One region of the Paraburkholderia nemoris genome, then DNA from elsewhere that is predicted to be linked to it. Evidence: riboswitches for the same ligand, from Rfam matches in the RefSeq annotation. Region 1 holds a riboswitch; the other holds the start of a gene.

Region 1 (7,626 bases):
AGGCCGATCGCGCTCGGATAGTCGCCCTTCTCCTGCAAGTGCCGCTCGATCAACTGCTGGGCGGATTTCAAACCGAGCGACCATGCCGCTTGCGTCGGCACGGCGCGCGTATCGACCGAATAGAAGTTGCGGCCGGTAGGCAGCACGTCAGGCCGTCCGCGCGACGGCGAGCCGCTCGGCCCCGGCGGCACGAAACGTCCCTCAAGGCCACGCTTCAGGTGCAGCATTTCCTGCGAACCGCAGGCGTCGAGCCGCGGTAATACGTCGTTGCGCAGACGTTCGATCACCCGTTCGGCTTGCGGCAAAGTTCCGCTTGCGGGCGCCGCATCGGGCGTTTCATCGCCGCACACTTCACGCAACATCTCAGCCGCCAGCAGTTCCAGACGCTCGCGTGTATCGCCAAAATGCCGCCAGGGCGCATCGCTCACCCGCTGCAATACATCAGGACGTGGGCCGTCCCACGCCGCAGCCCAATCCACCGACAACGGATCGAATAGATGATCCATCAGCAGATCGCGCGCCAACGCATCGATCAAACCGGCCTTGCCGCCCTGGCCATCGCCGACCGGAAAGCGTCCCAGCGCCAGCAACGTATCGCGCCGCTGCACACCTTCAGGCGACTGCCCGAACGTATGCAAGCCGTCGCGAATCTGCGCCTCCTTCAACTCGCACAGCCACGCATCGACGCGCGTCAGCAGCGCATCTTCATCGTCCTGACCGTTCGGCTCCGCGAGACTCAACTCGTCATGCAGCTTGTGCTCGACGATGGTCGCGAGAATCGTGCGCCTCAACAGTTTCGAACGGCGCGGGTCGACCATCAGTGCTTCATAGTATTCGTCGACCTGGCGCTCGAGGTCCTGCAACGGCCCGTAACTTTCCGCGCGCGTAAGCGGCGGCATCAGGTGATCGATGATAACGGCCTGCGCGCGACGTTTCGCCTGACTGCCCTCGCCCGGATCGTTGACGATGAACGGATACAGATGCGGCATCGGACCGAGAATCAGATCGGGCCAGCACGCATCGCTCAACGCGACGCTCTTGCCCGGCAGCCATTCGAGATTCCCGTGCTTGCCGACATGCACGACCGCGTCGATGCCAAACTGATGACGCAGCCAGAAATAGAAGGCCAGATAGGCGTGCGGCGGCACGAGTTCGGCGTCGTGATAGCTCGCGTAGTCGCCCTGCTCGCGCGAACGCGAAGGTTGAATGCCAACGAACACTTGCCCACAACGCCAGCCCGCGATCATGAAACGGCCGCGCCGCAACGTTGGATCCTGCTCGGGCGAGCCCCAACGCGCGTTCAGCGCATTGCGAGCTTCCGCCGGCAACGCGTTGAAGTACACAAGATAGTCGTCGAGCGCGAGGCTTTGCAACGCAGGCCGCAAATCGCGCACGACCGGATCGTTGGTCACGCCTTCTGTCAGCTTCTTCAACAGCGCGTCGCCGTCGGCGGGCAGCTCGGCGACGCGATATCCCTCATCGCGCAACATGGCAAGCAGGCCGACCACCGAGGCCGGCGTATCGAGCCCCACGCCATTGCCGATACGCCCTTCGCTCATCGGATAGTTGGCGAGGATCAGCGCGAGTTTCTTGTCCGCGTTATCGAGCGTGCGCAGACGGCACCAGCGGCGGCTCAATTCGGCCAGAAAGCCGACGCGTTCGAGGTCCGGTTGGTAGCGGACCACATCGACTTCGGTATGCGGGCAACGATAGGCGAGCCCCTTGAAACTGATCGCCCGCGTGATGATGCGGCCGTCCACTTCCGGCAGCGCGATATGCATGGCGATATCGCGCGAATTGAGACCCTGATTGTCCTTAACCCAATCTTCACGATTACCGCCGCTCAGGATCGCCTGCAGCACCGGCGCGTCGCCGGCGAGCGCAAGCGGCTCGGGGTCGTCGATAGCAGACGCGGCGAATGCGGTTGTATTCAGCACCAGCGCGACATCATGTTGCGCGCACAACTGCTGTACGACGTCGCGGCTCATCGCATCTTTGAGCGAGGTAATCGCGATCGGCAACGGATTCAGGCCTTGTGCTTCGAGTGCATCGATCAGGGCGTCGAACACCGCTGTGTTGGCCGCCTGCAAATGCGCCTTGTAGAACAGAATCGCAGCGACCGGCGCGTCATCAAGCCAGCGCGCCTGCCAGTCGGCAATGGTCGGCGTGTCGCGTTCGGGATGGTAAAGCGTCGCGGCAGGCAACGCGCGCGGCAGCGCAGGCTCGCGCCCCCAGCCAAGCGAGCGGTACGCGATAAACCGCAGGAACGCCTCGGCATTCTGCGGTCCGCCTTCACGCAGATAGCGCCATAGCTGATGGCACAGATCGGCGTCAGCGGTGCTGCGCGCGAGCAGATTCGGGTCTTCCTGCAGATCGCCGGAGAACATCGCGAGCGTCTGCTGCTTGCGCTCGGCGAGGGCGACCACCTGTTCGATGCCGTACGGCCAGTATGCCTCGCCGCCGAGATGATCGACCACCACGACACGCGCATGCTGCAACACGTCTTCGACATAGAAATCGACCGAAGCCGGTTGCCGCAAATACGTGACGTTCGCAAGCCGCACGCTCGGAAAGCCCTCGCCCAAGCGAGGAAACACGCTCGCGAGCAACGATAGCGTGGTATCCGCGGAGCTGAGCACCACGATATCGGCGGGCTGCTGATCGATCCGGATCACGCCCTGGGTATCGTCGACAAAACCGCCCGGCGTGGTGCGCAGCAGATGCATGACCGGTTACGCCTGCTGCGGCTGGGCGCTCGCCACGGTGCCCAACGCGGCGTCGAATGCCTGTTGCAGCGCGGCCTGGTCGAGGTCTTCGCCGATCAGCACAAAGCGGCTTTGTTGATCTGCGCCGGTTTCACCCGCTTGCCAGCGCCGGTCGAAGTAACTATCGAAACGACGGCCCACGCCCTGGATAACCAGACGCATCGCCGCGCCCGGCAGCGCCGCGAAACCTTTGACGCGATAAATCGTGTTGGTTTCGACGAGCCCTTGCAACGCGGCGATCACGGCTTCGCGCGACAAAACATTCGCGTGCACGACAACCGAATCGAACTCGTCGTGGTGATGATCAGCGTCTTCGGCCGAACCGTGATGGTCGTGGCGTAGATGGATTGTTTCTTCCGAGGCCGCTTCGAGGCCCAGCAGCGTATGCAGATCAAGTTGACCCATCTGTGCGCGCACGATCTTCACTTGCGGCGGAATTTCTTCGCGGATAACGGTTTCGACAGCAGCTTGACGCGCTTCGTCGAGCAGATCCGTTTTGTTCAGAATTACCAGATCGGCCGCCGACAATTGATCTTCGAACAATTCGTGCAGCGGCGATTCGTGATCGAGATTCGGATCGGCCTTGCGTTGCGCATCCACGGCGACCGGGTTGTCGGCGAACTGACCGCTCGCCGCAGCCGGGCCGTCGACCACGGTGACAACCGCGTCGACGGTAAAGCTATTCTTGATCTGCGGCCAGTTGAACGCCTGCACGAGCGGCTTCGGCAAGGCGAGACCGGACGTCTCGATCAGCACGTGATCGATCTGCTCACGGCGCTCCACGAGCTTTTCCATCACCGGGAAAAACTCTTCCTGCACGGTGCAGCACAGGCAGCCGTTCGCGAGTTCATACAGTTGCCCTTCGGTCTCGACGCCGTTTTCATCGCAGCCGATGCCGCAACCCTTGAGGATTTCCCCGTCGATGCCGAGTTCGCCGAACTCGTTGACGATCACCGCGATGCGCTTGCCGCCCGCATGCTGAAGAATGTGCCGCAGCAGCGTGGTCTTGCCGCTGCCGAGAAAGCCCGTGACGATGGTGACGGGGATCTTGCGCATTTGAGTTTGCATCGTGAGGTCCATCCGTAGGAGTTGCTCGTGCACGCCGAGGCATCGTGTATAGGCCGGGCAAACGGGGCACATACCCCAAACCACGACATTAACAAAACACGGGGACGAACAACGGCGTTGCCGAGGCAACCGAAAACTGGAAACGAGAATGAGGTCATGAACGCGCCACCGCATCCCCGCGATGGTCGTTCTTCGTAGTCTGGCCGGTATCCGGGCTGGCGAAAGCGCCGCTTCCCCTTCCCGGACGAGTGGTTTCTCGCCCAGTGGTTATATGCCGACGCGGCCTTGCGCGTGGACATCGAAGCCGGCTCCGCGGCGCTCAGGAACGCACCGCTTTTCGCTTACCGTTGCGGGGGCAGCACAGGTTGACCCGGTCCATTGCAGGTGGGCACCCTGTTTCCCGTTTAACTGCATGCGCACGAGCGCGCACACGAGCACCAAAGTGCGTGCGAGTTTAGGCCGAGCGCCCCGTGCCGTCAAGGAAACGCGGGCTTCGGCAAGGCCTTTCCACAGTGCCGGCGCGGCCTGCCATGTGCTATCGTATGCGCGCGTTTGGTGCCCGCATATGCGTTCGCATGTGCAGTTAAACGGGAAACAGGCCGCGCTCGCTGCGCTCAACCTGTGCTGTCCCCGCAACGGTAAGCGACCTGCGGTGCTTTCGCATCGCGCATGCGTTTTTGATGCCACTGTCCGACGAATCCGGACGGGAAGGCAAAACGCATGAGGCCGCCAGCCCGGATACCGGCCAGACGCGGAGGCAGCGAACGTCACGCTGCCGGCCGCCGGAATCCGCGAGGGACGGATGTGAAGGCGCTGAAGCACGACGTGGCGCGGCCGTTGGCGTTTTCCTGTGGGAAGCGCGGCGAGCGGCGTTTCTCGTTGCGCGTAATCTGTAGCACCGCATGACCTCAATTTCTGCCGCCTCCGGCATCTTCGCGCCTCGTCCGCTCTCGTTTGTCACGACATGGCACGCGCCATGCACGCCGCGATGAGCCGCGCCTGGCTGATCGGCGCCGGCCCCGGCGACGTCGAACTGATGACGCTCAAGGCGACACGCGCGTTGGCACAGGCCGACGTGGTGCTGGTCGACGATCTGGTGAATCCTGAAGTACTGCAGTTCGCGCGCGCCGACGCGCTGGTCGTGTATGTCGGCAAACGTGGCGGGCATCCGTCGACGCCGCAGGCCGGCATCGTCGCGCAAATGCTCGAGCATCTGCAGGCGGGACGCAGCGTCGCCCGTTTGAAAGGCGGTGATCCGTTCGTGTTCGGTCGTGGCGGCGAAGAACAAGAGGCGCTGCATGCCGCGGGCATCAGCGTGGACGTGATCAATGGCATCACCGCCGGGATTGCGGCGCCCGCGGCAATCGGCATTCCTGTGACGCATCGCGATCACGCGCAAGGCGTGGTGTTCGTCACCGGACACGGCGCCGGCAGCGGCGAGCCGGACTGGGCCGCGCTCGTCGCTACGCGAATGACGCTGGTGATTTACATGGGCATGCGGCGACTGAACGAAATCGTCGACGCATTGCTCGCGGCCGGGATGAGCGCCGATACGCCGTGCGCAGCGATCGAATCGGCCACGCGCCCCGAGCAACGGCATGCGCTCTCGCGGCTCGGGGAGTTCGCGGATACAGTCTCGCGCGCTGGACTCGGCTCGCCGGCGATCGTGGTGATCGGTGGCGTGGCGTCGCTGGCTTTGGCGCGGGATGCGGTGAATGTCGGCAGCGAACCTTACGGACGCGCAATGAAAACGCTAACCGTCGGCATCGGTTGTCGTTTGCACAGCTCCGCCGAGGAAATCGAAACGGCTGTCCGTGCCACGCTCGGCTCGCATTCATTCGACGAAATCAGCATGATCGCCTCGGTTGACGTCAAAGCCCACGAAACCGGTCTGCTCGAATTTTGCGCAAGTCATGCGCTGCCGCTGAAACTGTTCAGCCGCGAGCAGATTGCGGCGATCTCCGTGGAGGATCCGTCGGCGGCCACGCGTGAGCATCTCGGCGTAGATGGCGTCTGCGAGCCGTGTGCGTTGCTCGCTGCGGCAGCCGAATCTGATGCGGCCCGCGCGCCTGACGCAGCCCATGCGCCAATTGGCTCAATGACCCCAGTTGCCTCGTTTGCAGCCGATACCGCCAACGCACGGCTACTCGTGCGCAAAACCGTACACGCCGGCGTCACGGTCGCAATCGCATCGACCACCGCTCGCCCCGCCCGCGACCACACAAACACCGACACTCAAGAACAGGACCGTCCATGAAAACCGATCCCGAATCGCATCAACGCATGACCGAACGCCGGCGCGAGGGCCACGAGAAAAAGCAGGCCAGCGCCACCGTCGAAAAAGGTCTGCTGATCGTCAATACCGGCACCGGCAAAGGCAAAACCACCGCCGCCTTCGGCATGGCCGTGCGCGTGCTCGGGCACGGCATGCGCCTTGGCGTCGTGCAATTCATTAAGGGCGCGCTGCATACGTCGGAACGCGACTTCCTCGGCGCGATCGCCAATTGCGACTTCGTCACGATGGGCGACGGCTACACCTGGAACACGCAGAATCGCGACGCCGACATCGCCACTGCGCGCAAAGGGTGGAACGAAGCACGCCGCATGATCGAAAGCGGCGACTATCAGATGGTGATCCTCGACGAACTGAACACCGTGCTGAAGTACGAATACCTGCCGCTCGACGAAGTATTGTCGGTGCTGAACGCGCGCGCGGAAATGCTGCACGTGGTGGTGACCGGCCGTCACGCGCCGGACGCGCTGATCGAAGCCGCCGACCTCGTCACCGAAATGCGCATCGTCAAGCATCCGTATCGCGAGCAAGGCGTGAAAGCTCAGCGCGGCGTGGAGTTCTGAGCGATGTCCGCGTGTCCCGCCCTGTTCATTAGCGCGCCCGCGTCGGGCCAAGGCAAGACCACGATTACCGCGGGTCTGGCGCGCTACCATCGGCGGCTGGGGCGACGCGTGCGCGTATTCAAAACGGGCCCCGACTTTCTCGACCCGATGATCCTCGCGCGTGCCAGCGGCGCGCCGGTGCTGTCGCTCGATCTGTGGATGGTGGGCAAGTCGGCCTGTCGCAATCTGCTCGCGCATGCGGCGGCCGAAGCGGATCTGATCCTGATCGAAGGCGTGATGGGTCTGTTCGACGGCACACCGAGCAGCGCCGATCTGGCAACTACTTTCGGCGTGCCGGTACTCGCGGTGATTTCAGCGAAAGCGATGGCGCAGACCTTCGGCGCAGTCGCCTTCGGCCTCGCGCAATTCAGGCGGGAGGTCCCGTTTTACGGCGTGCTCGCCAATCGCGTCGGCTCGCCAAGGCACGCGCAAATGCTCGAAGAGACTTTGCCGCCGGACCTGCGCTGGTGCGGGCATATCAGCGGCAACGACGAAATCGAACTGCCCGATCGCCATCTCGGCCTGCACCAGGCGGCGGAGATCGACGATCTGGACACACGTCTGGATCGCGCCGCCGATGCGCTCGCGCAAACCGCGCTGGCCGAGTTGCCCCCGCCGGTCGAATTCGGCGCGCCCATCGAAGAAGCACCGCCGCGTCTTCTGGAAGGCAAGCGCATCGCCATTGCGCGCGATGCCGCGTTCTCGTTCATCTATCCAGCCAACGTCACGTTACTGGAGACGCTCGGCGCGCACATCGACTATTTCTCACCGCTCGCCGATGAAGCGTTGCCGGAGCACGCCGACGCCCTGTACCTGCCAGGCGGCTATCCCGAACTACATGCTGAATTGCTCGCCGGCAATCTGCACAGCGCCGCAACGATCCGCACGCATGCTGCCG
Region 2 (7,626 bases), on a different contig from region 1:
CATGTGCACCGCGGCGCTTCGCCTCTGTCGGCTGGCGCTACGAGTGCTCAATCCGCCGCGTCATGGCTTGCCGATTTGCGCACCAAACTCTGCTGGCTGCCAGCCACGCGCGCCACAACGGCTGCCTTTCTCGCGATGCTGATCGGCCACTCGCTGTCTCCCGAGCGCTGGTTCTGGGCGGTCATCACGACGTTCGTGGTGTTTCTCGGCACGCGGTCACGCGCTGACACGGTTTATCGCGGCGCACAGCGCCTCGCCGGAACACTGGCGGGCGCGCTAGTCAGCGTGTTGCTGGTCGCGCCGCTGCACGACTCGTCCGTGTTGCTCGTGGCTACGATGGTGCTTTGCGTGTTCGGCTGGGCTTACTACATCCTGAGTGCATACGCGCCGGGGGTGTTTTTCATTACCGTGCTCGTCGGGCTCGTATACGGCGAGTTGGGCTTCGCGATGGGACCGCTGGTTGAACTGCGGATCGAAGAAGTGCTGGTCGGTTGCCTCGTGTCGTTTGCGGTCGCGATTTTGATGATGCCGCTTGCGGCGACCCGCCACGTAGAGACAAGGCTTGGAGCTGTGCTTGGCTCATTGCGCGAAGTGGTAAGTCTAGCGGGCCCTGCTACTCAATCGCCCGAGACGGCGTCAGCGATGCGCAAGCTCGATCGTACCTGGCATGATCTGCGGATCGCGTTGAAACCACTGCAGACACAACGGGTGGTGGTGTGGAATCCCGGCGTTGAACTTGCAACCGGTTCGCTGCTGTGTTGCTTGCACTGGGCTCGGGTGCTGAGTGATCCTTCACGGCGAGTCACGTCGTCGGAAGATGTGTCGCTCAATGCGGCGGATGCCGGCGCTGCGCATGTGGAATCGATCGTTGCGCGGCTGGATTCGTTGATCGCGCGGTATAGCGGCGGCGTGGTGGGGTCTGCACGTGACGAGTTGGAAGAGCACGTGCCGATGACTGCTGCCGTTGACGTCGATCCAGCAAAGGCACCAGCGCTCGCGCAACTCGATGGCGCTGTCGCCCAGTTGTTTGATCGACTGACGCAGCCGGTTGCCAGAACGCGGAGCGTGTTCAATTGGGCGCTCAGGAGCAGGAGCGCGTAAGCGGCGATCGGATTTGGATTTTGTTTGCCCACGGCGTGAAGGGACGGCGGCTGTCGTGAACTTGTCCACAGAAAATGTTCGCAAGCCTGTGGATAACAACCCCACAACAGCGCCAACTGCTTGATCCACTTAACTTACTAAGCGCTGCGCGCCGAAAGGCGATTCCCCTCACCCCGCGGTGATCTCGAACCACGCGCCATGCGTGCGTTCACGGTCGAGCACCCGCGGCGGCGCTTTGCCATCAGCGCGCAAAGCGACACCCAACACCCCTTCCCCACGCGTGGCGAGTTGCCGGCGCAACGCTGCGCCTTCGGCGGTGACGCTCGCTGTATCGACATGCACGGGGCTCAGCAACACAACGGACGTATCACCAATCGATAACGTCGCCGACACCGCCCCCAGCCCCGGCAAAGCCGCCGTCCGCGTCTCCCCGTCACCGATACCGAGCAACGCCCGATACCGCTGCAAACTCGCCGTCAGATCATTCACAGCGACCGTCAAACTCGCCACGCCTCGCACGCCGTTCGCATGTTCACGCACCGCGCCTTCAGCCACACGCAGATGACGCGGCGTGATATCCCCGCACAGGAACGGCAAGTCACTGGTCTGCGGCCGGCCGGTCTGCCACTCGAGTCGCGCGCCATCCGGACGCACACGCCCACCCGCCTGCGGACCGTCATATAGCAGACCTCGCCCATGCGCGGCATCGATCACAGCACCCACGCTCGACGGCAACAGCGCGTAATCAACAAATCCATCACCGTGACGCTGCCCCACATCCCACCAACGACGCTGCGGCGCCGCTTGCAAGAAAGCGATCAGCTCGATGTAACTGCCATCGGCGAAACCAATCAGCGCGTTATGCGTCACGCCATCTGCGTGTGTACCGCCTTGCTGCACGGTGAAACCCAGCGCAGTGAAGTTTTCAATGGTCTGCGTCAGGTCGTGGACGCGAATCACAATGTGGTCGAGTAAAAGGCTCATGGCGAAAAAGTCGTGAATGTTATGAATGTTCGGAGACCAAGGCGGCCAGCGGGACGCCTACTTCTGCGCAACCGTCGCCTTACTATCAAGCAACGTCCACTTGTCGTTCTTCACCACCACGTTGATGTTTTTCACACCAATCACACGACGCGTCGCCGGATCAAAATTGGCCTTGCCGAACACGACGCTCGGAATGTCATGCAGCTTCGGCAGCGCATCACGCACGGCCTTGCGGTCGGGGCCGCCGGCGCGCAGCGCATAGGCGGCGATGATGACGGCGTCATACGCATACGCGTTGAACGCGTCCGGCTCACGGTGGTATTTCGCCTCGAAGCGTTTAACGAAGCTTTGCACTTCAGGCCCGGATTCACCGGGGAAGAAGCTGGTATTCGTCGCCACGCCGTTGACGGCCTCACCGCCGAGCTCGAGGAATTTCGGCGAATACACGGAACTGGCTGCGGCAATCGGCAGGTTGATGCCGCTCGTTCTCGCCTGGCGGGCGATCTGCGCGCCGTCGGAGTAGTACGAGATCAGCACGATGCCATCCGGGTTCGCGGCGCCTACGCGCACCAGCGTCGCGCGAAAATCTTTCTCGGCCGACTGATAGCCTTCGGCCGCAACGACTTGCGCGCCACGTTCATTGGCGGCTTTGACGAAGACGTCCTTGCTGGTGCGTCCCCAGTCGGTGTTCAGATAGAGCACGGCGATGCGCTTGAGGCCGAGCGTTTTCACGGCGAGGTCGGCAAGCAGCGGCTGCGCGTCGGCCTGGCTGACCGATGGGCTCCAGATGTAGTCGCCGCCTTTGGTGAAGTCAGGATGCGAGTTGGTGAAGCCGAGTTGCACGAGGCCGGCATGCTGATAAATCGGCGACGCCGCCATCGAAGCCGGACTCGAGAAGTCGCCGAGTTCGATCAGGATGCGCGGGTCGTTGACGAATTTCTGCGCGATCGTGATGGACTGGCGTGGGTCGCTCTGGCTGTCCTCGAAGACGTAGTTCAGCGGACGGCCGTTGATGCCGTTGTGGCTGTTGATCTCATCCAATGCAAGATCGAAACCGGCTTTCCATTGCGCGCCGTACTGAGCGTTCTGGCCGGTCAGCGGGCCGCTGACGCCTATCAGGATCGGATCGCCCGAAGGTGGCGCGGCGATGGCCGTTGTCGTCGTTAGTGCCGATGCGGCCAGCAGCAGAAGTGCCGCGAAGTGAGTGGCCCATGATGGGCGCAAGCTTGATGTGTTCGACATGGCTCCAGGCTCGGTTTGCTTGAGATTGGAGTGAGTGTCGGATTTGCCCCGGCTTCGGGCAACCAAGCGATTCGCATAACGTTATGCGGCTATGGAACTTGTCCACAGAAAATGTTCATAGGGTTGTTGATAACAGCGGGGCATCGTACCTAAGTGCTTGACGCAGATCGGTTTGTTGCTTGCGGCGCGGGGGGACGCAGCGATGATCGCCTACACGGTTGGCGCGGAGCCGCGCATTGCAGAGGGGTGGCTTATCCACAGAAAACGTTCACAAGCCTGTGGATAACATTCCGGCAAACGCGCCAAGTACTTGATGTATTTGGCTTCTCTCGCGCTGCACGTCGGCGTGACCGCGGCTCGCGCGGTCACGCCGTTCACATCAAAGGTAAGCGGACTTCGCGGCGCTGCGGCTCGCGGGCGCCAGCAATTTGCTTCGCTCAACGAGGGCGCCGAACAGCAGCCCAGCGGTCGTCCACATAATCACCTGCATGCCGATGGCCGCGACGCGGAATTTCCACAACAGCACTGCCGGGAAAGCCGCCGGCACTTCGTTGATCGTCGGCATCGACAGTTGCACGGCAGCAATGATCGCAACGAACACCACGCCCGCCACGATCGAGCCATTCCACGCGCCCAGCTTCAGCGCCGCGCGGCGTCGAACCTTCAGCGAAAACACCATTGCCGCCAACGAGATCGCAATCATCAGGAAGAACAAGCCGGTCCGCATCCCGATCGTCTCGGGGTCGCCCACCGAGGGTGGATTCGCCGGGTACTTGATGTTCGGGACAATCACCAGCGTGATAAACGCGCCAAGTGCGAGCCATGCGGACAACGCGCGCGCACTCAGCGTGCCGACGCGGCCATATGCATACGCGAACACCAGCGAGAACAGCCCGCCGAACGCGGCGCCGTACGTCACCACGCCCGTCAACAGTCCGAGGCCGGCCTGGGTGCCGCGGCTCACCAGTTCGGGTTCGGGCGCTTCGCCTTTGGCGGCGTCGGCCTTTTCCTCGAAGGAAATCGCCTGATCGACCTGCGGCTCGCCCACTAATCTCGCGAAGCCGAACGTGAGCAATCCCGCGGCGATGCCTGCAAGCATCCCGCGTACCAACAATTTACCGACCATGTTCGACTCCGTTAGTGGCAGGGAAAGCCGAGCAGATGGCGGCCGTCGTGCACGAATTCGTGCACATACATGCCGGGCACCAGCGACGTGGCGCCCTGTTCCGCACCAACGAAATACAGCGCGAGCAACAGCAGCAAGCCGCCGAACACGACCCAAGGCAGCAGTTCACGCAGCGGAATCGGCGTAGGTTGGGCGACAGGCTGTGTCGTGGAATCGAAAACAGCGTTGGACATAATGGACATCTCCTGGGGGTAACGCGCCCCGATAGTCGATTGAAGAGGGATGGTGCGAAGCTCAGGTCTGGCTTTCGGCTCATGAATGCCGATTACAGTGGCGCGACCGCGCCGGGCTCTCACCGGCTTCCGTGCTTCGCAGTGACGCTATTCTACGCGCTAAACTTTGCCTCCCGGCAATGCAAAGCATGCACGCGGCGTCCCGCTTTAGGCCGGTCTTTATGGAAATCAACTGAATGGACATACGGCTGTTACTGATCAGCCACGCATCGACCGCAGCGATGCGCGCGGGCCGCTTCCCCGCCGACGACCCACTCGACGCACGCGGCCTCGCCGAAGCAGCCGCCGCACGAACGCGTCTGTCGATTCCGGATGACGCGGCGGTTTTCGTCAGCCCTGCCGTTTGTGCGCGCGAGACGGCGTCGGCCTTGGGGCTCGGTGCCGCGGCATCGGCCCCGGGCGCATCAGCCGACGAGGGGCTGGCAGATATGGACTACGGCCTGTGGCATGGCCGTCGCCTTGCCGATCTCGCGGTCGAAGCACCGGACGACCTCGCCGCGTGGACACATGATCCTGACGCAGCCGCACACGGCGGCGAGTCGTTCAGTCAACTCGTGAAGCGGGTGGGACAGTGGCTCGACACGCTAAACGGTGCGTTGAGCGAGGGCGTCATACCGGGCAACACGCAAAACGTGGTCGCCGTCACGCACGCTTCCGTGATCCGGGCCGCGATCGTTCATGCGCTCGGCGCGTCACCGGCCGTGTTTCCGCGCATCGAAATCGCGCCGCTCTCGATGGTCGAGTTGCGACGCTCGCGACGCGGCTGGACATGGTGGCCGGCGTCGCGATAACGGCCGCACGCGGACAGCCCGAAACGCATGTGCCCACTCACTTGCCCGATACAACCAGCCGCAACTTGCTCGAATCAGCCCGCGTCAACGTGATATCAGTCCGTTTGGCACGCGTGCCTAGATAAAAATGCTGACGACCCGGTGAATTCTGATCATGCGTCGCGTCGGGCAGGCACGATGCGATGTCCGCCGCGACACCCTGCAGTGCATCCGTGCTCGAACCGGCATCGTGATGCGGCGTCCACGTGCATTGATAACTCCCACGGCTCGCCGAACATTGGGCGTCATCGCCGTAGGGTTGCGCAACGCCCTTGCCGTCTTCCGGTGTGAGCGAAGCCAGACCGTCCGGCGCCGCTGCGACGATCCGTTTGAGCGACGCACATGGGCTAGGCGCATCGTCGGCATTGGCGCTGCACGGCAGCAAGGCGCCAAGCGATACAGCGGCGATCGCGGCCGCGAGGATTCGGGTCTTGTTCATGTCGGCACAGTCCTTTGAAAGCTGGCCTTATCGCAGTAGCACGGTTCATGCCTTGCCGAACAAGGCCGCCAGCCCCTGCGCCGATGCAAAAATCCCGTTCGCGTCGTGCCCGACGCCGTCGATCACAAACGTACGATGCTTCGCCGCCGCTTCCGGACACCTCAACGCCATATAGCGCGAGTAAGCCAGTCCGCGTCCCAGCCGATGCTCGCCTTGCGTCTGCGCCGCGCATGAACGGTCGAGTGCCGGATGCTGCGGATCGCAATCCGCACCGCCGAGCAGCACGGTGACGTCACGACGCGCATAGCGCGATTCGAGCGCATCAGCCGAGCCAGCCTCCCCGCCACTCGAAGCATAGGCCGGCAAATCTTCGAGCCCATACTTCCAGCGATTGAACGACGGACATGCCGTCGCATCGAACGCCACGAATTCACCTGATGCTGTCGGCCGCATCGCATCGAAGTACACATACGACGATGGATTCGCGACCACATAGCGCACTGCAATTCCGCGCGCGACGAGCGGCGCCTCACCCCGCGTCACCACGGCGTAGCGCTGCACCACCTGGCCACCGCCCGAATGCCCGGCGATCACCACCTCGGTCAGCGACGCAAACTGCTCGCGCGACGCCAGCGTCTGCAGAATGGCGTCGAGCACATCGAACGAACTGAGCGGCGCCGGACCTTTGGCGTTGTCGCCGCCCATCCAGCCAGTCCATTCCCAATGCAACGTGGATGGCGGTAACGCATGCGCGCCAACGTCAGCACTCGCGAGGAACTGCGGCACGATCAGCAGCGTATCGGCTGCATCGCCACCAGCCAGTGCGCAGGCACGCTCCGCAAGATTGAAGTACGTATCCGCATTGCGCAGGCGTCCGTGAATCAGAATCACGGCACGCTTGACGTCATGCGTCGGCGCAAGCCAGTCGCCGTTCGCGAACACCGGCACCGTGCCGCTGCCCGCAGGCGTCGCGACACTCAGATGCCGGCTGGCGACGACGGCAACCGGACGTTCATTCGGCGCGCGTTCGTCATCTGTAATCAAAGGCTGGGTCATGCAATAAGCTCGTGGGTCATCTAATCAGTCTGGCTAGGGGCGCTGGCTAGTGGCGGTTAACGCGTGACGAACTTCGCCGTTGCACCGCCCGGCTCACGTCCCGAGCGCGTGAAATACACCATCGCGAGCGACACGAAACCGGCAAAAATCAGGTAGAACGCCGGCGTCAGACTGCTGCCGGTCAGATGCGTCAGGGCGGTGATGGTGAGCGGCGCCATGCCGCCGAACAGCGTCACCGCAATGTTGTACGAGAGCGCCACGCCCGCCGAACGGTTGCGCACCGGAAACAGCGTCGCGAGCATGCCGGGGTGCGAACCGGACATGGCGGCGAGGACCACCGTCGCGACCATCTGCGCGATGAACAGATGCCCCGGCGTCGGATTCGTCACGACGAAGTGATACAGCGGATACACGCACACCATCCACGTGATCACGATCGGATAGAACAGCCGGTACGCGCCATAACGATCGGCGAGCTTGCCGGACAGCGGAAACAGGAACAGATTCAGCACGCCCGACACGAACGCGCCGAGCAGCGCAGTGGACAGCGGCAGA

The links. A riboswitch is a leader RNA that binds a small molecule or an ion and turns the genes downstream of it on or off. The one in region 1 is predicted to bind cobalamin.
Region 2: linked by a shared signal. The riboswitch ahead of KHO33_RS04540 (CbtB domain-containing protein) and the one ahead of cobA (uroporphyrinogen-III C-methyltransferase) in region 1 are both predicted to bind cobalamin.

The regions. Positions count from the first base shown of each region.
Region 1 covers NZ_CAJNBO010000013.1:4,435-12,060, forward strand. Annotated here, with positions in the region: gene cobN (cobaltochelatase subunit CobN) at 1-2,726, opposite strand, end outside; gene cobW (cobalamin biosynthesis protein CobW) at 2,733-3,833, opposite strand; cobalamin riboswitch at 4,018-4,290, opposite strand; cobalamin riboswitch at 4,370-4,597, shown strand; partial or broken gene cobA (uroporphyrinogen-III C-methyltransferase) at 4,822-5,544, shown strand; gene KHO33_RS42810 (cobalamin biosynthesis protein) at 5,578-6,090, shown strand; gene cobO (cob(I)yrinic acid a,c-diamide adenosyltransferase) at 6,087-6,689, shown strand; gene KHO33_RS20730 (cobyrinate a,c-diamide synthase) at 6,693-7,626, shown strand, end outside.
Region 2 covers NZ_CAJNBO010000002.1:424,377-432,002, reverse strand. Annotated here, with positions in the region: gene KHO33_RS04560 (FUSC family protein) at 1-1,101, shown strand, start outside; gene KHO33_RS04555 (VOC family protein) at 1,270-2,085, opposite strand; gene KHO33_RS04550 (ABC transporter substrate-binding protein) at 2,143-3,327, opposite strand; gene KHO33_RS04545 (CbtA family protein) at 3,707-4,453, opposite strand; gene KHO33_RS04540 (CbtB domain-containing protein) at 4,465-4,686, opposite strand; adenosylcobalamin (AdoCbl) riboswitch at 4,740-4,827, opposite strand; gene KHO33_RS04535 (histidine phosphatase family protein) at 4,923-5,537, shown strand; gene KHO33_RS04530 (hypothetical protein) at 5,575-6,015, opposite strand; gene KHO33_RS04525 (alpha/beta hydrolase) at 6,061-7,071, opposite strand; gene KHO33_RS04520 (MFS transporter) at 7,128-7,626, opposite strand, start outside.